3 regions of the Caldimonas hydrothermalis genome follow, and region 3 is predicted to be linked to each of the others. Evidence: predicted binding sites of a transcription regulator. Region 3 holds the regulator's gene; each other region holds the start of a gene.
The links. Region 3 encodes FNR, which switches genes on or off when oxygen is low (the NO sensors DNR and NnrR bind a similar motif). Its sites were predicted from a motif close to TTGATNNNNATCAA; they were not measured.

Region 1 (7,798 bases), on a different contig from region 3:
GGGCTGCCGCATTTGGGGCAGGTCAGTCGCACGGTTTCGTGCTCGGCGATGTGTTCGACATGCTCGAAGACATGCCCGCACTTTTCGCAACGGTATTGATAGGTCGGCATGGCGATCCTCCTTGGAACCGGTCTGCCGTCGGGCCCGCGGGGCCCGGTGGTCGCCCCGGGGTGCATTCTGTCGCGGCAGGCCCCCGCAGGGCAAGGGCCTGAGGGGCCGGGCTTGCGGGCCGGGATCGTGCGGGCGGTGCTCGCCCTGTGTGCTGCCTGGCCGACCGCGGCGACAGCGCAGGGCCCCGTGCCGGTGGAGCACCTGGCCACGGTGGTCCATGTCACTGACGGGGACACGGTCTGGGTCGAACTGGGCGATGCAGGCTGGCAGCCCGCAGGCCGGGTGAAGGTGCGCATCGACGGCATCGATGCGCCCGAGACCTGTCAGGCGGGCGGTCCCGAAGCCCGGACGGCGCTGGCGCAGCGGCTGCACGGCCAATCGGTGCGCATTCACCTGCACCGACGGGACGCCTATGCCCGCTGGCTGGGGCGGCTGCGTCACGACGGCGAGGACGTGGGGGCTTGGATGGTGACCGAGGGATGGGCCTGGAGTTACCGCTTTGCGTCGGGGCGCGGCCTCTACGATGACGAGCAAGCCCAGGCCCGGGCGGCACGGCGGGGGCTCTTTGCCCATCCCGACCCGATGCCGCCCTGGGTGTTTCGTCAATGGCATGGCCCCTGCCGGTGAGCCCTGGATCGCAGCACGCCCAGGCGTGAAGAAATCGACGGGGGGCCGGGGCGGCACTGTTGCGAATTGTGAGTTCCCCCTCTTGGGGGACATGGGCCTGCCTGGCAACCGGCACAATGCTCCTTCTATGCCGAAAGAACGCATAGTCCTCGCCGAGCCTGCCCGCATGAACTGGGGGTCGTCCCTGACGCAGCTGATGCATACCCACCTGGGCATGAGCCAGCCCGAGGAGCTGGCCGCCTGGCTGCGCGCCCTCGTGTTGGCCGAGCCGGCGGGGCGGGCGCAGGCTGTCGTGAAGCTGCAGCGCTGGCTGGAGTCGGTGGCGTCCGCGCAGTCCGCGCTGGAGGCCGAGCTGGCCCAGGCGCGACAGCAGCATCGTGACGCTGAACGCATGCGCCTGGCCATGGAGAGCGTGCAGGACGCCTTCTGGGACTGGGACCTGACGACCGGCGAGGCCTATTTCAGCCCCCGCCTGCTGGAGATCCTGGGCTATGCGCCGGGGGAGTTCGAGATGACCCTGGAGCGCTGGCGCGAGCACATGCACCCCGAGGACCGTCTCGAGGCCCGTGAGCAGCTCCAGGCCCACCTGCGCAACGAGACGCCGCGCTACCAGGGCGAATTCCGCGTGCGCAGCCGAGACGGCCAGTGGCGCTGGGTGCGCTCGCGCGGCCGGGTGGTGGCGCGCGATGCAAAGGGGCAGGCGCTGCGCATGGTGGGCACGCACACCGACGTGACGCTGCAGCGCCAGGCCGAGGAGGAGGTGCTGCACCAGCTCCGTTTCATCGAAGAACTGGTCGAAATCATCCCGAACCCGGTCTACTTCAAGGATGCGCTGGGCCGCTACATCGGCTGCAACCGGGCCTGTGAGGACCTCTTCGGCGTGCGCCGCGAGGACTTCCTGGGCCGCACCGCGCGCGACGTCCTGGGCAGCGGCGGCGCCGACGAGGAGGTGCACGATCAGCGCCTGTTCGCCAGTGGTGGAGTGCAGACCTTCGAGACGCGCCTGGCCCTGCCCTCGGGCGAGATGCGCGAACTGATCCACAGCCGCACCCTGTTCACGGGAGCCCAGGGCCAGGTGGGCGGCATCCTCGGTGTGGTGACCGACATCACGCAGCACAAGCAGGTGGAGGCCGCCCTGCGTGAGGCCAAGACCGCTGCCGAGGCGGCCAGCCGGGCCAAGAGCGAGTTCCTCGCCAACATGAGCCACGAGATCCGCACGCCGATGAACGGCATCATGGGCCTGGTGGACCTCACGCTGGACACCCCGCTGAACGAGACACAGCGCCGCTACCTGACGCTGGTGAAGTCCTCGTCCACGTCGCTGCTGAACATCCTCAACGACATCCTCGACCTCTCGCGCATCGAGGCCGGGCGCCTCACCGTGGAGCAGCTCGGCTTCGACCTGCAGGCACTGCTGCACGAGGTGCTGGCGCCGCTGGAGCCGCGCGCGGCCGACAAGGGCCTGAGCCTGCGGTGCACGGTGGCGCCCGAACTGCCGTCGCAGCTTGTGAGCGACCCGCTGAGGCTGCGTCAGATCCTGGTCAACCTGGTGGGCAATGCCATCAAGTTCACGCGCCAGGGCCGGGTGGACGTGACGGCCTGGCCTGAAGGCCGTGGCGGCTCGGCGGTGCTGCACCTGTGCGTGGCCGACACCGGCGTGGGTATCGCGCCGGACAAGCTCGATCGCATCTTCGAGTCCTTCACCCAGGCCGACAGCTCCACCACCCGCGAGTTTGGCGGCACCGGGCTGGGGTTGACGATCTCGCGCCGGCTGGCGCAGGCGCTGGGCGGACAGCTGTGGGCCGAAAGCGAGCTCGGTGTGGGCAGCCGCTTCCACCTGACCTTGCCGCTGCTGCCCCTGGTCCCGTCGGCCCAGTCGGCGGGTGATGACGAACTCCTGCAGAGCTGGGGCACGGCCGCGTCCACCACGGTCAATGTTTCGCGCGACAAGGCGCGCTCGCGCTATGAGTCCACCGGCTACCTGGGTTTGGCCGGGCTGGAGACCGACGAGGGGTTGCCCGAGGATGCCCAGGGCCTGCACGTGCTGCTGGTGGACGACCACGCGGTCAACCGCTTCATCGCCAGCCAGATGATCCGGCGCTGCGGCCACCAGGTCGCGGCGGCGGTGACCGCCGAGGAGGCGCTGGCGCTGTGCGATGCGCAGGAGTTCGACCTGATCTTCCTGGACCTGCAGATCCCCGGGATGAGCGGCATCGAACTCACCCACCGCATCCGGGCCCTGCAGGCCCAGTACGGCTGGCGCTGCCCGATCGTGGCCCTCACGGCACGGGCCATGCCGATGGACCGGGCCCGTTGCATGGATGCGGGCATGGACGACTATCTCACCAAGCCGGTCGATCAGGAGCGCCTGCAGGGCGTGCTGCGCCTGGTGGCCAGCGCCCGTCAGCAACCGGCTTTCAGCGTGTCGCGGCGGTAGGGCCGGTGGAGACCACCCCCCGACGCGAGGCCATCTCCAGCCCCATCGCCGCCTGGTCCCGTGCGCTCAGCCGGCCGCGGGCCGCGGGGTAGATCACGGTCTCCTCCAGCGCGATGTGGCTGTCGTACAGCCCGATGAAGCGCTGCAGCAGTTCCAGTTCCTGGTGCGAGAAGTCGGCTTCCTGGCCCTGCGCGATGCGCTGCAGCGCCTCGCGCAGGCCCTGCCAGAGATGGTGCATCAGCCGGTGGTCCTGCTGGAGCCGGCGCACCGCGGCGTGCACCGCAGCATGGGCCGCGTCCCGGGGCAGGGCCAGCAGCGGCGGGAAGACATGGCGCTCCTCGTCTTCGTGGTGGTGCGGGGCGGCCACGTCGAAATAGCGCAGCACATCGGCCGCGGCCTGGCGGGCCGGCGCGTCGTTGCCCACCCGGTGCAGATGCTCGGCCAGGCGCTGCAACAGGGCCACGCTGCGTTGCACGCGTTCATGGCAGGCCTCGAGCATCTCGAAGGGCTGGTCGAAGCCGACGGCGGGAGACTGGAAACCGGGAAGCATGGCGGCGCTGCAGGGCCCGGTGCGATGGGCCCGGGGGTGTCGGCCATTGTGCGCGCAATGCCCTGAGCGGGGGAAGGTGCGGGCCGATGGGCCTTGCGGTGGATCAAGTTTCGTTCCTGGGGAGAACCCGCAGGCCGTGGGAGGCCGGGCCGGTGCAGATCGGCTTTCTTGAGCCAACGCAATACCCGCCGCGGGCCGAACTGAGACAGTCGGGGCTCGACGATCTCCGGGTGTGTGGAGCAGACGATGAACAGGCTCATGGACCGATACCGAGGCCATCCCGCCGGCGCGGCCCAGCGTGAGCGGGGCATTCCTTTCGACGCCAGGGTGGCGCTGCTACAGGCCGCGCTGGCGCCGGCGCGGGTCACCCGCGAGGCGGCACAGGCCCTGGCCGCTGTGGCACGCGAACACCTGCTGGAGGGGGGGCAGGTGGTCTTCGATCGCACCCAGAGGGGCTTGGCGCTGTGGTTGGTGGTCTCGGGCCAAGTGGCGCTGGGCACGCTGCGCGAGGGGCGGCTCGCCCAGCAGACCCGGCTGGTGGAGCCCGGTCAGTGGCTCGATGTGGCCAGCGCCTGGCTGGACGCTCGCTACCTCGAAGATGCGGTGACCCAGGGCGAGGCGCTGCTGTGGTCCTTCGATGGCGAGGCGGTGCGCGAGTGCTGCATGGACCACCCCAGCCTCGCCGACGGCCTGGTGCGCGCGCTGGCTCGCCGGGTGCGCTGCCTGACCGAAGGCACCCTGGGCCTGATGCTCAAGGATGCCGAGGCCCGCTGCGCAACCTGGCTGCTGGAGCATGCCGAGCTGCGTCCCGGCAGCGAGGGCGGCAAGACCGCCCTGGTGGCGCTGCGCGAACGCAAGCGGGCCATCGCCTCGCAACTGGCCGTGACCCCCGAGACCTTCTCGCGCGTGCTGCGCCAGTTGCGCGAGCGCCAGGTCATTGACGTGGCGGGCTATACCGTGAAAGTGCTGGACGTCGAGGCGCTGCGCCGCGTGGCCGGCTCGCCGCCGGGCGAACACGCGGCTGCGTGAGATGACTCAGCTGGCGGCCGGGGAGGTGGTGGCCTGCAGCAACTCGGCCGCCACCGCCACCGCGATCACCTCGGGCGCCTTGCCCTCGATGCCCGGCACGCCGATCGGGCAGCGCATGCGCGCGATCACCTCCGGCGCGATGCCCCGTTCGACCAGCCGGTGCTCGAAGCGCGCCCGCTTGGTTTTCGAACCGATCAAGCCGAAATAGCGGAAGTCGCCGCGGCGCAGGATGGCCTCGGTGATGCGCAGATCCAGGTCGTGCTGGTGCGTCATCACGAGGTAGCAGGCCCCGGGCGGGGCGCGGTCGACCTCGGCCTCCACGCCGTCCACGCAGATGCGCTCGACATGGGCCGCTTCGCTCCCCGGGGCTTCGGTGGGGAAGGCGTCGTCGCGCTCGTCGATCCACTGCACCTCACAGGGCAGGGTCGCCAGCAGGCGCACCAGGGCGCGCCCGACATGGCCGGCCCCATAGAGCTGCAGCACGAAGCGCGGTGCCTCGACGGCCCAGTCGGCCCAGGCGGCTTCGTCCAGCGGGGTAAAGCGCAGCACGACCACGCCGCCGCAGCACTGGCCCAGGCGCGGGCCCAGCGGGAAGCGCTGCGTGAAGGCCGTCCATCCCGGCTGGGCCAGGGCCTCGCGTGCCAGACGGATGGCCTCGAACTCCAGGTGGCCGCCCCCGATGGTGCCGGCCACCTCGGCGGCCGAGACCAGCATGCGCGTGCCGGCCTCGCGCGGGGCCGAGCCCTGGGTGTGGTCCACGCTCACCACCACGGCCGCAAGGCCACGGTCCAGCCAGGTGCGGGCGGTCTGGCGCACCATCAGGCGGCCCGCCGCACGGCCTCGACGGCCGCCAGGATGGCCTCGGGCGTGGCCGGTGCGCGCAGCGGCGGATCGACACGGTGGCCGCCCACGGCCGAGATGGCATCGCGGATCGCGAAGAACACCGAGAAGGGCAGCAGCAGCGGCGGCTCGCCCACCGCCTTGGAGCGATGGATGCTGTCCTCCCGGTTCTCGGCATCGAACAGCCGCACGTTGAACACCGGCGGCACGTCGTTGGCCGTGGGGATCTTGTAGGTGCTCGGTGCGTGCGTCATCAGCCGGCCGCTCACCGGATGCCACCACAGCTCCTCGGTGGTGAGCCAGCCCATGCCCTGGATGAAAGCGCCTTCCACTTGGCCGATGTCCACGGCCGGGTTGAGCGAGCGACCGGCGTCGTACAGCACGTCGGCGCGCAGCGTGCGCGCCTCGCCGGTGAGCGTGTCCACGATCACTTCGGACACGGCGGCTCCATAGGCGAAATAGTAGAAGGGGCGGCCTTTGAGGGTCTTCGGGTCCCAGTGGATCTTGGGCGTGGCGTAGAAGCCGTCGCTCCACAACTGCACGCGCGCCAGGTAGGCCTCCCATACCAGCTCGTGGAACGGCAGGCTGCGGCCGCCCACGCTCACGGTGTCGTTGGCAAAGCGCACCTCCTGCGGCGAGCCGCCATACCGGCTGGCGGCAAATGCGGCCAGCCGCTGCCGGATCTGGCGGGCGGCGTCCTGGGCCGCCTTGCCGTTGAGGTCGCTGCCGGTGGAGGCCGCGGTGGCCGAGGTGTTGGCCACCTTGTCGGTGTCCGTGGCGCTGCAGCGCACGCGCTCGAAGTTCACGCCCAGCTCATGGGCCACCACCTGGGCCACCTTGGTGTTCAGGCCCTGGCCCATCTCGGTGCCGCCGTGGTTCACCAGGATGGAGCCGTCGTTGTAGACGTGCACCAGCGCACCGGCCTGGTTGAAGTGCGGCACGTTGAAGGAGATGCCGAACTTCACCGGCGTGAGTGCGAGGCCCTTTTTCAGCACGGGGCTCGCGTCATTGAAGGCCCGCACGGCCTCGCGCCGGGCGCGGTAGTCCGAGCTGCGCTCCAGGGCGTCCACCAGCTCGTGGATCACGTTGTCCTCGACCGGCTGGCCGTAAGGGGTGGTCTGGCCTTCGCGGGCATAGAAATTGAGCTTGCGCACGTCCAGCGGGTCGCGGCCGAGGTCGCGCGCGATGGAGTCGAGGATCTGCTCGATCGCGATCGCGCCTTGCGGGCCACCGAAGCCGCGGAAGGCCGTGTTGCTCTGCGTGTTCGTCTTGGCCGAGTAGCCATGGATCGCCACCTCGGGCAGCCAGTAGGCATTGTCGAAGTGGCACAGCGCGCGGGTCATCACCGGCCCGGAGAGATCGGCCGAAAAGCCCGCGCGCGACACCATGTCGATCCGGGCTGCCAGCACGCGGCCCTCGTCGTCGTAGGCCACCTCGTAGTCGTAGTGGAAACAGTGGCGCCGGCCGGTGATGAGGAAATCGTCGTCCCGGTCCACGCGCAGCTTGACCGGGCGGCGCAGTGTGCGCGCTGCCACGGCCGCCACGCAGGCGAACAGCGCCGACTGCGACTCCTTGCCGCCAAAGCCGCCGCCCATGCGCCGGCATTCCACGCGCACATGATGGGCCTGCAGGCCCAGGGCTTGCGCCACCACATGCTGCATCTCGGTGGGGTGCTGGGTCGAGCACTGCACCAGCATGCCCTCGTCTTCGAGGGGGCGGGCGTAGGCGATCTGGCCTTCCAGGTAGAACTGCTCCTGGCCCCCCACGTCGAACACGCCCTTGAGCTTGCGCGGTGCCCGGGCCAGCACCTGCTCGAGCGCGCCCGGTGCGCTTTCGCGCCTCATGTGCATGGGCGGCAGCACGTAGCGGCCGGCCGCATGCGCGGCTTGCGGGGTGAGCACAGCCGGCAGGCTCTCGTAGGTCACCACCTCGGGCTGCCGGGCCAGGGCCGCGGCACGCCGGGCGGCTTCGACCGAGGTGGCTACCACCGCAAACACGGGCTGGCCCACGTACTGCACCAGACCGTCGGCCAGGATGGGGTCGTCGCCCTTCACGATGGGGGCGACATCGTTGGTGCCGGGGATGTCGCGCGCGGTGTAGACCGCCACGACACCCGGTTGCGCCCGCACGGGGTCGAGGTTCAGCGCGGTGATGCGCGCATGGGCCTCGCGTGACAGACCAAGCGCCGCATACAGCGTGCCGGC
Region 2 (7,798 bases), on a different contig from region 3:
AAGGACGAATGCGGCTTCCGCTGTCTGGAGCATCCCGATGGTCTGCTGCTGTCCACCACCGAGGGCGAGCCCTTCCTGGCGCTCAATGGCATCCAGACGCAGTCGGCTGCGCAGCATTGCTTGATCGGTGAAGCGCAGGCCCTGCGCGCCGCAGGCGTGCGCCGCCTTCGCCTGTCGCCGTGCAGTCACCGCTTCACCGACGTGCTGCAGTGGTTCGACCGTGTCTATCACCAGGGCACACGGGTGGATGAGGCCCGCATCGCCCTGGATGCCCTGAGCCTGCCCGGTGGGCTCGTCAACGGCTTCGTCCACCGGCAGGCCGGTCTGCAACAGGTGTTCGCATGAGTTCCTCCGCTTCGGCCCGTTGGCCTGCGCCGCCTCAGGCCCTGCGTGCGCTGGTGCGGCGCCTGCCCATCCGCCCGCCGTCGCAGGCGCTGGCCCTGGCGCTCAACCGCCTGCTGCGGCCTCGCCTGGGCGAGGCAGAGCGCGCCTTGCTGTCGCACCGGGTGGTCGAGATCGCCGTGTCCGACCTGGGGCTGCGCTGCCGGCTGCGCCTGGACGAGCGTGGCTTTCACCCGGCGCCCGAAGGCAGCGATGTGACACTGCGCATCACCGCCGATGCGGCCAGCTACCTGCGCTTGATGCGCGGGCAGGAGGATGCCGATCGCCTCTTCTTCGAGCGCGCCCTGGTGATGGAAGGTGACACCGAATACGGTCTCATCCTGAAGAACACGCTCGACGCGCTGGGCCCGCTGTGGCCGCCGCGCTGATCACGGTCCGCCCAGCCGCACAGTCACCAGCAGCGAACAATCGGTGTGCGCATGCACGGCATGCGGCTCGCCACCGGGCAGCAGCATGAGCTGTTGTGCCTTGAGCACCCGGTTGCCCTCGGCGGTGGTCACCACCGCTTCCCCCTCCAGCCCCTGGAGGGTGATCTCGCCCGGCACCCGGTGTTCTGGCAGCGACTGGCCGGCGCGCAGCACCACCCGCATCAACTGCAGCCGCGCCGTCTTGATCAGGCTGGTGCTGGGGGTGCGCGCGATCGCCGGGCCCAGGGGCTGCAGGTCGATCACGTCGCGGGGCTGGGCATGGGGCAGGGCCATCGCAAACTCCTGGAGGTGAGGGACATCATGGACCGGCCGGCCCCGAGGTTCAAGTCTTTCGCCCCATCCACACGCCGGCGAGCATGGCCGACGCAAACCACACGATGGCCCATGCGTGCCCGGCACCGGCCCAGGCCAGCGCCGTCGCATGACCGGCCATCAAGGCGACGATGCGCAGCACGAGGCTGGCACTGAGGAGCACGATGGCCCAGCGGGCCCAGGACACATAGGCCGGCCGCAGTCGGGCCAAAGCCGACAGGATGATGGGCGCGTGGCCGAACACCATGGCGAAGACGAAGCCCAACCACAAGGCGTGGCCGGCGGCCTGGGAGGCCGTGGACACGCCCGCCAGACCGGCCAGGCCCAGCAACGCCGCGAGGCCCAGCCACACATAGCCCACGCTCAGGCTCTGCGCCGTGTGGCCGGGCCATTGCGCGGATCCCCATTGGCGCGGCGCGAAATCCCAGCGCAGCAGCCACAGGGCCAGCATCGCGCAGGCGGCCCACCACAGCCCGGAGGCGAGGGCAGCGCCCCCGGTGTTCGCCACGGCATCGACCAGCCCCAGCAGCACGGCCGCCAGGGCCCCACCCACCACCACGACGAAGCCCACCTGCACGGCTTGCGGCAGCCGGCGCATCTGCATCAGCTCGCGCCGCTCGCCGGCGATGGTGAACACCAGGAAGGCCATCCAGGCCCGCAGGGCCGCCTCGGGGGCATTCAAGGCCCAGGCCGCCACACCGAGCCCCCAGCAGGCAGCCCCCAGGGCCTCGACCCCCAGGTGTAGCGACCAGGCCCGCGTGTATCCGGCCCACAGGTAGAGCCCCACCAGGACGATGCTGGCCAGCGCCCACAGCCCCAGGGCCAGCGGCGCCGCGCCGGCTCCCCAGGCCGCCACGCCGCCCAACCCGGCCAGCAGCGGCACGATGTAGCCGCTTGCATGGCGCAAGGCCACGGCCCGTTCCAGCGAGATGAGCGTGCCGAAGAAGCCGCAGACCATGACCGCGCCATGCAGACCCACGGCGCCGACTCCCATGCTGCCCCAGCCCAGGCGTGCCAGCCCGCCGCCCAGCCCCTGAACCAGGTTGGCGGCGGCCAGCAGGGCACACAGCGCCACGGCCACACGCCGCAGTGCAATCCCGGAATTCGACGCGGAAGGATTCACCAGCCAAAGCGTGCCCTGAGGGCCGGGCTGAGACGCTCAGGGCTCCAGGGGGTGTCCCAGTCCATTTGCACGTCCACCGGGACATCCTCCGGGCAGGCCCGGCGCACGGCTTCGGTGGCGTCTTCGATCATCACGTCGGCCATGGGACAGGTGGCGCTGGTGGGGATGAGGGTCACCTGCACGCCCTCGGGGCTGCAGCGGATCGATTCCACGAGACCCAGGTCCACGATGCTCTCGCCGATTTCAGGGTCGTGCACCTTCTGCAGCACGGCACGCAGCGCGGCTTCGTCGGGCAAGGCAGGGGAGGGGGGCATGTCGGGCGTCGGTGTCACGCAACCATCATCGCTGCTGAACAGGCCAGATTCAAGCCCCCGCGCACCGGCAGGCCCCCGTGCCGCCGCATCCTGAGGGGGTGGGCGACGTGAGGGCGCTCATGGCCTGCACGCGCTCGCGCACGTCGGCATAGGCGGCCTCGGCCTGTGCCGTGTCGAAGTCGGCGTGGTAGGTCTTGCGCACCCCGTGTTCGCCCAGCTGCACGTGGGCCGTGGGCACGATGCCGTGGCGCGCCAGGCTGTGGCGGACACAGGCCAGCGCACACCCGTCGATGGCGAGGATGGGCCGGCCCGACTGCGCTGCCTCCTTGAGCTTGCGCACCAGCGGCGGCACGTCGCCGCCTATGCCGGCAATGCAGGACATCTCGGCATGGCCTTCGTGGTCCAGGCGCAGCGCGAGGTGGTTGGCCATCTGTGCCACGCTGGAGCAGCCGGAGCAGGAGTACACGAGGGTCAGTGCATCGATCGGTCGGGTCATGGCCATGTGTCCTTCATGCAAGCGGTCCGGGATGACAAGCTAACGGCCCGAAGGCAGCAGGGGATTGCCCTGCATCAAGCCCCGAAGGTTCCAGGGCCCGAAATAGGCACTTGTGATGCACATCAACCGATCGACGTGCGCGTCGGCGTACCGTGCGCTGCGCCGACCCTGACGCCGATGCGGCCGCCTCTCGACAGCCGCGCCCAAACCGAATTCAATCTCATCAAGGCCCGCACAGGAGACCCTTTCATGCAAGACACCCCGTCTCAAGCCCGTGCCGTCGCCGCCAACCTGCCTGCCCAGGCGATTAGCGAGGAGGTGCTGCTCGAAAAGTACGCCAAGGGCAACGAGCGCACGCTCGACGAGGTGCGCGCCCGAGTGGCGCGGGCCTTGGCCGAGGTCGAGGCGCCTGAGCAGCGCGCGCTGTGGCAGCAGCGCTTCCTCGACGCCCAGCGCCAGGGCTTCATCCCGGCCGGGCGCATCCTCTCGGCCGCCGGCACCGAGCTGTCGGCCACGCTGATCAACTGCTTTGTGCAGCCGGTGGGCGACTCCATCTCGCACTTGGACGAAGGCCACCCTGGCATTTACACCGCGCTGACCGAAGCGGCCGAGACCATGCGCCGCGGCGGCGGCGTGGGCTATGACTTCTCGCGCATCCGCCCGCGCGGCGCCTGGGTGGGAAGCACCCAGTCCAGCGCTTCCGGGCCGGTGAGCTACATGCGCGTGTTCGACCGCTCCTGCGAGACGGTCGAATCGGCCGGGGCCCGCCGCGGAGCCCAAATGGGCGTGCTGCGCTGCGACCACCCCGACGTGGAGGAGTTCATCCATGCCAAGGACAGCGGTGACCTGCGCAACTTCAACATTTCGGTGGCCGTGACCGACGCCTTCATGCAGGCCGTGGAAGCCGGCACCGAGGTGGAACTGGTGCACCGCGCCGAACCCGGCCCGGCCCAGAAAGCGGCCGGCGCCCACCAGCGTTCCGACGGCCTGTGGGTCTACCGCCGCGTTGCCGCGCGCGAACTGTGGGACCAGATCATGCGGTCCACCTACGACCATGCCGAACCCGGCGTGCTCTTCATCGACCGCATCAACGACGACAACAACCTCGGGTACTGCGAGACGATCGCGAGCACCAACCCGTGCGCCGAGCAACCCCTGCCCCCCTACGGCTGCTGCTGCCTGGGCTCCATCGACCTCACACGCTTCGTGCGCGAGCCCTTCGAGCCCGGGGCCCGCTTCGACGAGGCGTCCTTTGCCGAGTTGTGCCGCGTGGCCGTGCGCATGCTCGACAATGTGCTCGACGTGACCTACTGGCCGCTGCCCCAGCAGCGGGAGGAGGCCCGCCACAAGCGCCGCGTGGGCCTGGGCTTCACCGGTCTGGGCGACGCCCTGGTGATGCTGGGCCAGCGCTATGACACGGCGCAGGCGCGCGCCACCGCACGCCGCATCAGCGAGGTGATGCGCGATGCCGCCTACGAAGCCTCGGTGGCGCTGGCGCAGGAGCGAGGGCCCTTCCCATTGTTCAACGCCGATCTCTACCTCTCACGCGGCGCCTTCGCCTCGCGCCTGCCACAGCCGCTGAAGGACCGCATCCGCGCCCATGGCATCCGCAACTCGCACCTGCTGTCCATCGCGCCCACCGGCACCATCAGCCTGGCCTTTGCCGACAACGCCAGCAACGGCATCGAGCCCGCCTTCAGTTGGACCTATACCCGCAAGAAGCGCATGCCCGACGGCACCTTCAAGGAATACACCGTCGAAGACCATGCGTGGCGTCTGTACCGCCACCTGAAGGGCGAGGACGCGCCGCTCACCGAGGCCTTCGTCACCGCGCTGGAAATGAGCGCCAGCGCCCACCAGGAAATGGTGGCCGCCGTCGCGCCGTGCATCGACACCGCCATCTCCAAAACCGTGAACGTGCCGGCCGACTATCCCTATGCCGACTTTCAGGACCTGTACCTGCGTGCCTGGAAATCCGGCCTCAAGGGCCTGGCCACCTACCGGCCCAATGCCGTGCTGGGCTCGGTGTTGAGCGTGGCGTCCACCACGCCCCAGCCCCAGGCGCTGGTGGCTGACGACGCCAACCGCCGCATGACGCTCGACCGCCCGCCCGCCCCCGTGCTGGCCTCGCTGCGCTGGCCGGGCCGGCCGGACCTGCCGGCCGGCAACCCGGCCTGGACCTACATGATCCGCCACCCCTTCGGCGAATTCGCTCTCTTCGTGGGCGAGATCACCGACGAGCTGACGGCCGCCCAGCCCGCCGGCTTGCAGGCCGGCGGTCGCTCGTCAGGCACGGGCGAGTCCGCAGGGACTCACCCGGTCCGGACTCGCCCCTTCGAAGTGTGGGTGAACGGTGCCGAGCAGCCGCGCGGCCTGGGGGCCATGGCCAAGACCCTGTCGATGGATCTGCGCGCCAACGACAGCGCCTGGCTGCAACTCAAGCTCGACGCCTTGGCGACCGTGGCCGAGGAGCGTGCCTTCGACATGCCTTTCCCTCCGCACGGAGAGCCGCGCCGTTTCCCCGGTGTGGTAGCCGCCACGGCGGCCGTCATCCGCTGGCGCTGCGAACAGCTCGGCGTGTGGAAGGACAGCGCCCTGGAGCGCGCCACGCCGGTGCTCGACGCCATGTTCAGCCGCGACGAACCGCGCACCGGCACCTCGGGCACCCTGGCCTGGTCGGTGGACATCGACAACCCCGCCACCGGCGAGTCGTTCACGCTCACGCTCAAGGAAGTGACCCTGCCCGGCCCCGATGGCACACCCGTCACCCGGCCTTGCGCCATGGGCCTGTCGGGCAACTATCCGCGCGCGATGGACGGCCTGGCCCGCGTGCTTTCGCTCGACATGCGCGTGATCGACCCGGCCTGGATCGGCATGAAGCTGCGCAAGCTGCTCAACTACGCCGAACCTCTGGGCCACTTCATGGCCTTCGTGCCCGGCCTGCCCCACGGCGAACGCCGCCAGCAGACCTGGCCCTCCACCGTGGCCTACATGGCCCGTCTCATCATCCACCGCTACGCCCTGTTGGGCGTGCTGGATGAAGACGGCTTCCCCGTGCGCGAGATGGGCATCCTGCAGGCGCCGCATGCCGAAGGCTCGCCACCCAAGGCCACCGCCCCCATGGCCGGCAGCCGCTGCCCCGAGTGCGGGAACATGACGGTCATCCACAAGGACGGATGCGACTTCTGCACGGCGTGTGGGTACACGGGGACGTGTGGGTGAGGCGTCGTGCGCGCTTCATCGGCGGGTTGCACGTGAACCCATGAATTGCCAGCAGGCCCGCCAGGAGCGGAGGGTCGTGTAGTGTCGGATCCCGGATGACGTGGATGACGATCTGCTGAAAAGCAAATCTCCGTTGCGGCTCCCGGGCCATGCGACAGAGGGAAGGTCAGGTTCATCACCTCACGCGGCCTGAGCGGGATGCTGCGTGGGGACCCGGGTTCTTCCGGATGGGCCGGGCCCTTGCCTCATTTGTATGATGACCTGATGAAACGACAGGTCAGTCCCTCCGAACCCCTGCAAGCGCCGGAGCGCCTGTCGGACCAGTTGGCCGATCTGCTGCGCGAGCGCATCGAACGCGGTGAGTTGCGCCCCCAGGACCGTCTGCCCACCGAACAGGAACTGGCCGAGCGCCACGGTGTCTCGCGCACCGTCGTGCGCGAGGCGGTGAGCCGGCTCAAGTCCATGGGTCTGCTGGTGTCGCGCCAGGGCTCGGGGGTCTATGTGGCACCGGTGTCGCGTGCCAAGGCCCTGGCCTTCGATCCGGCCGTGTTGCATTCGCTGGAGGCGGTGGTGCAGATCGTCGAGGTGCGCCGCGCGCTGGAAGGCGAGGTGGCGGCCTTGGCGGCTCAGCGCGCCGACGAGGCGGCGGTCGATCGCATCCTGGCGGCCCTGGCGGCCATCGACACAGCCGTGGCCGCCGGGGGCGATGGGGTCGAGGAGGATTTGCACTTTCACCGCACGGTGGCCACAGCCACCGGCAACCCGCAGTTCACGCGGTTGTTGGGCTTTCTGGAGCAATACCAGCGTGATGCGATGAAGGTCACGCGGGCCAACGAGGCCATGCGGGAAGACTTCATGGAACAAGTGCGCGCCGAGCACCGCGAGATCGCACAGGCGATCGCCGCACGCGAGCCCGAGCGGGCCCGGCGCGCGGCCACCACCCACATGCTGCGGGCAGCCCGGCGCATCGAAGAAGCCGATGCGTCGGTGCGTGCTGCCCTCAGCGCGGCCTTGGTGCCGCGACGACACCCCAAGAAAGGATCCACCCTATGAGCGGCAAGACCCTGGGCGTGATCGGCCTGGGCTCCATGGGTTTGGGCGCGGCCTTGTCGGCCCTGCGCCAGGGTGTGCCCACCTGGGGCTGCGACCCGCGTGCCGAAGCCCGCGAGGCTTTTGCGAAAGCAGGCGGCCGCGTGGCGGCCACTGCGGCCGAGCTGGCCGCGCAATGCGATGTGGTGCTCATCTTGGTGGTCAATGCCGCGCAGACCGAGGACGTGCTCTTTGGCAGTGGCGCCGTGGCCGACCATCTCAAACCCGGCTCGGTGGTGGTGGCCTCGGCCACGGTCGACCCCTCGTTGCCGCCGCAATGGGAAGCACGCCTGCGCGAGCGCGGCCTGTGGCTGATCGATGGGCCGGTCTCGGGCGGAGCGGCCAAGGCCGCGCAGGGCCAGATGACCGTGATGGCCTCGGGCCGCCCGGAAGCCTTCGAGGCCGCCGGTGG
Region 3 (7,798 bases):
CGGCAGTTTTCCATTGCCGCCATCGTGTGGGGCGTGGTCGGGATGCTGGTGGGCGTGTGGATTGCCGCCCAACTGGCCTGGCCGGAACTGAACTTCGGCATCCCCTGGCTCAGCTACGGCCGGCTGCGTCCGCTGCACACCAATGCAGTGATCTTTGCCTTCGGCGGCAGCGCACTGTTCGCCACCAGCTACTACATCGTGCAGCGCACCTGCCAGGTGCGGCTGATCTCCGACAAGCTGGCGGCCTTCACCTTCTGGGGCTGGCAGGCCGTCATCGTGGCCGCGGCGGTCTCGCTGCCCCTGGGCTACACCAGCGGCAAGGAATACGCCGAGCTGGAATGGCCGATCGACATCCTCATCACCCTGGTGTGGGTGGCCTACGCCGTGGTGTTCTTCGGCACCATCGGCATCCGCAAGGTGCGCCACATCTATGTGGCCAACTGGTTCTTCGGCGGCTTCATCCTGGCCGTGGCCTTGCTGCACCTGGTCAACAGCGCGGCCATGCCGGTGAGTTTCATGAAGAGCTATTCGGCGTACGCTGGCGTGCAAGACGCCATGGTGCAGTGGTGGTACGGCCACAACGCCGTGGGCTTCTTCCTGACGGCCGGCTTCCTCGGGATGATGTACTACTTCATCCCCAAGCAGGCCGAGCGCCCGGTGTACAGCTACCGACTGTCCATCGTGCACTTCTGGGCCCTGATCTTCACCTACATGTGGGCGGGCCCCCACCATCTGCACTACACCGCGCTGCCCGACTGGGCGCAAAGCGTGGGCATGTTGTTCTCGCTCATCCTGCTGGCGCCCAGCTGGGGCGGCATGATCAACGGGATCATGACCCTCTCGGGAGCCTGGCACAAGCTGCGTGACGACCCCATTCTGAAGTTCCTGATCGTCTCGCTGTCTTTCTACGGCATGAGCACCTTCGAGGGCCCGATGATGTCGATCAAGACCGTCAATGCACTGAGCCACTACACCGACTGGACGGTGGGTCACGTGCACTCCGGCGCGTTGGGTTGGGTGGGCCTGATCACGATGGGCTCGTTGTATTACCTCGTGCCGCGCCTGTTCGGCCGCAAGCAGATGTACAGCGTGCGCGCCATCGAGCTGCACTTCTGGATCGCCACCATTGGCATCGTGCTCTACATCGCGGCGATGTGGATCGCCGGCGTCATGCAGGGCCTGATGTGGCGCGCCGTCAACCCCGACGGCACGCTCACCTACAGCTTCGTCGAAAGCGTGAAGGCCACCTATCCCTTCTACGTGATCCGGCTGCTGGGCGGCATCCTCTACCTCGCCGGCATGGGCGTGATGGCCTGGAACGTGGTGATGACCGTGCGCAACGGCCGTCCGTCCGAGGTCGCCATTCCGGCGATGAAGCCTGCGGCGGCCTGAGGCCCGGACCCAAGAGAACAAGGAATCATCATGGCTGACTCCCACAACAAGCCCGGCTTCTTCACCCACGAAAGAATCGAGACCAACAACTTCCTGATGATCGTGCTGATCATCCTGGTGGTGTCGGTCGGCGGCCTGGTCGAGATCGTGCCGCTGTTCTTCCAGCGCTCCACCACCCAGGCGGTCGAGGGCCTGAAGCCCTACACCCCGCTGCAACTGGTGGGCCGCGACATCTACGTCCGCGAGGGCTGCTATGGCTGCCACTCGCAGATGGTGCGCCCTTTCCGCGCCGAGACGCTGCGCTACGGTCCGTACTCCACGGCCGGCGAGTTCGTCTACGACCACCCCTTCCAGTGGGGCAGCAAGCGCACCGGCCCCGACCTGCACCGCGTGGGCGGCCGCTACAGCGACGAATGGCACCGCATCCACCTGATCAACCCGCGCGACCTGGTGCCCGAGTCCAACATGCCTGCTTACCCCTGGCTGGACAAGACCGTGCTCGACCCCCAGGACGCTGCGCCTCGCATGCGCGCCCTGCGCCGCCTGGGCGTGCCCTACAGCGATGAGGAAATTGCCAAGTCGAGCGACGAGCTCAAGGGCAAGACCGAGATGGATGCCGTGATCGCCTACCTCCAGGTGCTCGGCACCGCCATGAAGTGAGGGACCGACGATGGACATCGACGTGAACGACCTGCGCATCATCGTGACGGTGGTGTCGCTACTGACCTTCATCGGCATCTGCGGCTGGGCCTATGCCCGCCGCAACCGGGAGCGCTTCGACGAGGCCGCCCGACTGCCCTTCCAATCCGAATAGCCCAAGCCGGGACGTCAACATGAGCGATTTCTTCAACGACGGCTGGTCGACCTTCATCGCCGTCACCACCATCGTCAGCATCGTCGCCTGCCTGGTGCTGCTGCTGGTGGCGTCCAAGCGCAAGGTCATGGCCCATGACAACACGACCGGCCATGTCTGGGACGGCGACCTCAAGGAGCTGAACAATCCTCTGCCGCGCTGGTGGATGGGTCTGTTCGTCATCACCATCGTGTTCTCGGCGGTCTATCTGGTCTTCTATCCGGGCCTGGGCAGCTACCCGGGCACCTGGGGCTGGTCGCAGGCCGGCCAGTACGAGAGCGAGATGGCCAAGGCAACAGCCCAGCTCGAGCCCGTGTATGCCCAGTTCGAAGGCAAGGAGGCCGAGGCACTTGTGGCCGATCCGCAGGCCATGGGCATCGGCGAGCGCCTGTACGTGAACTGGTGCGCCCAGTGCCACGGGTCTGACGCCCGCGGCAGTCGGGGCTTCCCCAACCTCACCGATGGGGACTGGCTGTGGGGAGGCTCGCATGAGGCCATCAAGACCACCATCGCCCAGGGCCGCACGGGGGTGATGCCCCCGATGGGGCAGGCCGTGGGCGGCGGCGAGAACGTGCGCAACGTGGCCCACTACGTGATGAGCCTGTCGGGCAGCCCGCACGACCCCATCGCCGCCCAGCTCGGCCGCGCCAAGTTTGGCGTGTGCGCTGCCTGCCACGGCGCCGACGGCAAGGGCAACCCCACCATGGGGGCCCCCAACCTCACCGACCGCATCTGGCTGCACGGCTGGGGAGAGCAGGCCATCATGAACATCATCACCAACGGCAAGACCAATGTGATGCCGCCGCATGCCGGCAAACTCACCGAGCCGCAGATTCACGTGCTGGCCGCTTACGTCTGGGGCCTGTCACGCACCGGCGCCGCCTCATCCCGCTGACCCCTCGCATCGACGGTTCCCTTCCTTGAGCAGCACCGAATCACGGGTCATCCCGATCCAGCCCGCGCCCGAGGACGGCGACGCCGCCAGCCAGATGGTGTCGCTGTACCAGAAGCAGGAGAAGATCTACGCCCGCGCCGTCCACGGCTGGTTTGCCGCGTGGCGCTGGGCGCTGGTGTGGATCACCCAGCTCGTCTTTTATGGGCTGCCCTGGCTGGAATGGAACGAACGACAGGCGGTGCTCTTCGACCTGGCTGCACGGCGCTTCTACATCTTCGGACTGGTCCTGTACCCTCAGGACTTCATCTACCTCGCGGCGCTGCTGATCATCAGCGCCTACGCGCTGTTCCTCTTCACGGCGGTGGGCGGGCGACTGTGGTGCGGCTATGCCTGCCCGCAGACGGTGTACACCGAGATCTACATGTGGGTGGAGCGCAGGATCGAGGGCGACCGCACCGCGCGCATGCGGCTCGACCAGGGCCCATGGACCCTCGAAAAGCTCTGGCGCAAGACCGCCAAGCAGGCCGTGTGGATCGCCATCGGCCTGTGGACCGGCTTCACCTTCGTCGGCTACTTCACGCCGATCCGGGAGCTCGGCGCGTCGGTCCTCAGCCTGGGCCTGGGGCCCTGGGAATGGTTCTGGATCCTTTTCTACGGCTTGGCCACCTACGGCAATGCCGGCTACCTGCGCGAGCAGGTGTGCAAGTACATGTGTCCCTACGCGCGCTTCCAGAGTGCGATGTTCGACCGGGACACCATGATCATCACCTACGATGAGGCCCGAGGCGAACCGCGTGGCTCGCGCCCCCGCAAGGCCGATCCGAAGCAGCTCGGACTGGGCCACTGCATCGACTGCACCCTGTGCGTTCAAGTCTGCCCCACCGGCATCGACATCCGCAAGGGCCTGCAGTACGAGTGCATCGGCTGCGCTGCCTGCATCGATGTATGCAACGGCGTGATGGACAAGATGAACTACCCGCGTGGGCTGATCCGCTACTCCACCCAGAACGGCATGGCCCAAGGCTGGACGCGGGCCCAGATGTTCAGGCGGGTGCTGCGCCCGCGGGTGCTCGTCTACACCGCCATCCTCGCACTCATCAGCGCCGCCTTCGTCGGCAGCCTGGTGCTGCGCAGCCCCTTCAAGGTGGACGTGATCCGCGATCGCGGGGCGCTGGCGCGCATCGTCGAGGACGGCTACATCGAAAACGTCTATCGTCTGCAGATCATGAACGCGCTCGAGCAGCCTCAGCGATACCGGGTCAGCGTGTCCGGCCTGGAAGGCCTGCGCGTGGTCTCCGAACCGCAAATCGAGGTGGACAGTGCGGCCGCGCGCTGGCTGGCCGTGCGCGTCCAGTTGCCGCCGCACCATGCCGAGCCGCTGCGCGGCCGCTCCAGTCCGATCGAGTTCCGCATCGATCGCCTGGCCCAGGGCGACGAGCCCGAGCGCAGCGTGAATGAGCGATCCACGTTCCTGGTGCCGCGTTGAGTGGCCCACCCGAGGAGAATCCCATGCGCCGACCACTTGCCAAGCATCCCGACCCCCGGCCGCCGGCTGCGCCGTGGTGGCGTGAACCGACGATGTGGCTGGTGGTTGGCGGGCCGCTGGCCGTCGTAGCCGCCTGTGTCGTCACGATCATCCTGGCCATCGGGCACCCCGACCCGGTGCTGCAGCGCGGGCCCGCCGCGACCGCGGCTTCCGGCGCTGGCACTGGCGGGCAGGGCGACCTCAGGCTGATGCCCGCGCACCAGGCACGCAACCACACCGCCACGCCCGTCTCGGCCCTGCCGGGCCGAGGCGAATGAGACGGCCGGTGGCGCACTCTTTCCCCCGGCAAGGCGAGCGGGCGATGAAACTGTCCTGGATGAGCATCCTCTGGCCAGCCTTCCTGATGGCCGGCGTCGTCGAGATGGTGGTGTTCGCGATGGTCGATCCGCAGGACCTGCACTGGTTCGGCGGCGCCCCGGTCGACCTCTCGGCCTCGGCGGTCTATTCGCTGGCCTTCTTTTTCTTCTGGGCAGCCTTCATTGTGGCCGGCGCGATGATGCAGATGCTGGCCCGCCCGCCGGAGCGAGGGCGCGAGGGCGCCTGAACCCGGCGCGCGCGGCTCAGCAGGTGCTGTGGTTGATGAGGCGGCGCAAACCGTCCTCGTCCAGGATGCGGATCTGGCGCTGCTTGACCTCCAGCAGGCCGTCTTCCTGAAACTTCGAGAAGGTGCGGCTGACCGTCTCCAGCTTCAGGCCCAGGTAACTGCCGATCTCCTCGCGGGTCATGCGCAGAATCAGCGAGGAGGGTGAAAAGCCTCGCGCCTGCAGGCGCTGCGTGAGGTTGAGCAGGAAGGCCGCCAGCCGCTCCTCAGCGCGCATGCTGCCCAGCAGCAGCATCACGCCATGGTCGCGCACGATCTCACGGCTCATGATCTTGTGGAACGAACTCTGCAACTCCGTGAACTCACGTGAGAGATGTTCGAGCTGCTGGTAGGGGATCACGCAGACCTGCGAATCCTCCAGCGCCACCGCGTCGCAGGTGTGCCGGTCCTGGCTGATGGCATCCAGCCCCAGCAGCTCCCCGGCCATCTGGAAGCCCGTGACCTGGTCGCGCCCGTCCTCCGAGGACACCCGTGTCTTGAAGAAGCCCGTACGCACGGCATACAGCGACTGGAATGGGTCGCCGGCATGGAACAGAGCCTCGCCGCGCTTGACGCTGCGGCGCGAGGCCACCATGTGATCCAGCTTCTCGAGGTTGGGGCGTGACAGGCCCACCGGCAGACACAGCTCGCGCAAATTGCAGCTCGAGCAGGCGACCTTGAGGGTTTCGAGTTTGATCATGCGCGTCGGCCTCTCCTTGACGTTCATTATGGACCCCTGGGCGTCCCCAGACACGCTTCGGGACCGGATGTTCCCGCCGGCAGGTCGCGAAGTCCGGGCGGTGGCGCAGGCCGAGGGGGCCCAGAAGGGCGCCAGGCCGGTGTCGGGGGTCGTGTCGAGCGACATGATTGATGCTCCTCAGGCAATGCAACCGATTGTTCAGGAGCCCCCCCGGCAGGGACTTGAGCAAGATCAAGTCCCGCGCCGATGGCTCTGGCACAGTGCCGCCATGACGCCCGACCCCGCCCTGCCGATCTCCCCCGACGTCTTGCAACGTTTCGACGTTCCCGGGCCCCGTTACACCTCCTACCCCACGGCCGACCGCTTCGTCGAAGCCTTCGGGCCGGCCCAGCTCGAGCAGGCCCTGGCCCAACGGGCGGGTGGGGTGGGCCCCCTGGGCGGGCGGCGGGCGGCGTTGTCTTTGTACGTGCACATTCCGTTTTGCGAGTCGGTGTGCTACTACTGCGCCTGCAACAAGATCATCACCCGCCATCACGAGCGGGCGGCCGAATACCTCGATGCCCTGGAGCGCGAGATCGGGCTGTATGTCGACGCCCTGGGTCGTGAGCAGCCGGTCAGCCAGCTTCACCTCGGTGGGGGCACGCCCACCTTTCTCAGCGACGAGGAGCTGGCAAGGCTGATGCAGAGCCTGCGCTCGGCCTTCCGGCTGGTACCCGGCGGAGAGTACAGCATCGAGGTCGATCCCCGCACCGTCTCGCCTGAGCGGCTGTCCCGCCTGGTATCCCTCGGCTTCAACCGCATCAGCCTGGGCGTCCAGGATTTCGATCCCGAGGTACAGAAGGCGGTGCATCGCGTGCAGGCCTTCGACAGCGTCGCCGGGCTGATCGAGCGCGCGCGCGAGCTCGGCATCGAATCGGTCAACGCCGACCTGATCTACGGGCTGCCTCGTCAGACCGCGGCCTCCTTTGCCCGCACGCTGGAGCTCATCGGCCAATTGCGCCCCGACCGCATCGCACTGTACGGCTATGCCCACCTGCCGGCGCGCTTCAAGCCGCAGCGGCGCATCCAGGCCGCGGAGCTGCCCGGTGCGGCGGACAAGCTGGCCATGCTGTCTGCGGCCATCGCGAGCTTTGCCCGGGCCGGCTACGACTACATCGGCATGGATCACTTTGCCCTGCACACCGATGCACTCGCCGTGGCCAAACGCCAGGGCCGGCTGCACCGCAATTTCCAGGGCTACAGCACCCAGCCCGATTCCGACCTGATCGCCCTGGGCGTGTCGGCGATCGGCCGGCTGGGCAGCCACTACAGCCAGAATGCGAAAACCCTGCCCGAGTACTACGATGCCCTGCGCCAGGGCCAGTTTCCGGTGGCGCGCGGCCTGGCACTCACCCGCGACGACCTCGTACGCCGGGCGGTCATCATGGCGCTGATGTGCCAGGGCCACGTCGCCTTCGAGTCGATCGAGCTGTCCTACCTGATCGACTTCCGCCGCTATTTCGCCGCCGAGCTGGCCCAGCTCGAGCCGATGGCCGAACAGGGGCTGTTGCGCATCGAAGCCGACGGCCTCCACGTGTCACCGGCCGGGTGGTACGTCGTGCGCGGCATTGCGATGGTCTTTGACAAATACCTGCAGGCCGAACGCAGCCGCGAGCGCTTTTCACGCATCATTTGAGGATGAACTCCGCCTTGCTGTTCAGCGCCTGGCTGATGGGCCTGGCCGGCAGCGTGCACTGCACGGCGATGTGCGGTGCCGCCACGCTGGCCATCGGTCGCACCGGAGCGCGTCTGTGGGCGTTCCAGGCCGGGCGCCTGCTGGGCTATGGCGCGGC

Region 1: AC1ECW_RS14545 (hemerythrin domain-containing protein) is a predicted target of FNR. The motif match lies at 3,819-3,832, and genes of this name have one in related genera.
Region 2: AC1ECW_RS10070 (putative zinc-binding protein) is a predicted target of FNR. The motif match lies at 3,188-3,201, and genes of this name have one in related genera.

Annotation. Positions count from the first base shown of each region.
Region 1 covers NZ_JBWQXA010000013.1:24,698-32,495, forward strand. The annotation lists gene AC1ECW_RS14530 (FmdB family zinc ribbon protein) at 1-110, opposite strand, end outside; gene AC1ECW_RS14535 (thermonuclease family protein) at 298-738, shown strand; gene AC1ECW_RS14540 (PAS domain-containing protein) at 935-3,175, shown strand; gene AC1ECW_RS14545 (hemerythrin domain-containing protein) at 3,156-3,725, opposite strand; gene AC1ECW_RS14550 (Crp/Fnr family transcriptional regulator) at 3,984-4,754, shown strand; gene xdhC (xanthine dehydrogenase accessory protein XdhC) at 4,761-5,573, opposite strand; gene xdhB (xanthine dehydrogenase molybdopterin binding subunit) at 5,573-7,798, opposite strand, start outside.
Region 2 covers NZ_JBWQXA010000006.1:206,856-214,653, reverse strand. The annotation lists gene AC1ECW_RS10095 (U32 family peptidase) at 1-345, shown strand, start outside; gene ubiT (ubiquinone anaerobic biosynthesis accessory factor UbiT) at 342-770, shown strand; gene AC1ECW_RS10085 (cupin domain-containing protein) at 771-1,103, opposite strand; gene AC1ECW_RS10080 (hypothetical protein) at 1,153-2,265, opposite strand; gene AC1ECW_RS10075 (metal-sulfur cluster assembly factor) at 2,262-2,579, opposite strand; gene AC1ECW_RS10070 (putative zinc-binding protein) at 2,629-3,075, opposite strand; gene AC1ECW_RS10065 (adenosylcobalamin-dependent ribonucleoside-diphosphate reductase) at 3,325-6,297, shown strand; gene AC1ECW_RS10060 (FadR/GntR family transcriptional regulator) at 6,562-7,350, shown strand; gene ltnD (L-threonate dehydrogenase) at 7,347-7,798, shown strand, end outside.
Region 3 covers NZ_JBWQXA010000012.1:39,274-47,071, reverse strand. The annotation lists gene ccoN (cytochrome-c oxidase, cbb3-type subunit I) at 1-1,392, shown strand, start outside; gene ccoO (cytochrome-c oxidase, cbb3-type subunit II) at 1,423-2,052, shown strand; gene AC1ECW_RS14110 (cbb3-type cytochrome oxidase subunit 3) at 2,069-2,206, shown strand; gene ccoP (cytochrome-c oxidase, cbb3-type subunit III) at 2,226-3,140, shown strand; gene ccoG (cytochrome c oxidase accessory protein CcoG) at 3,235-4,626, shown strand; gene AC1ECW_RS14095 (hypothetical protein) at 4,650-4,943, shown strand; gene AC1ECW_RS14090 (hypothetical protein) at 4,988-5,230, shown strand; gene fnr (fumarate/nitrate reduction transcriptional regulator Fnr) at 5,247-5,993, opposite strand; gene hemN (oxygen-independent coproporphyrinogen III oxidase) at 6,235-7,641, shown strand; gene AC1ECW_RS14075 (sulfite exporter TauE/SafE family protein) at 7,644-7,798, shown strand, end outside.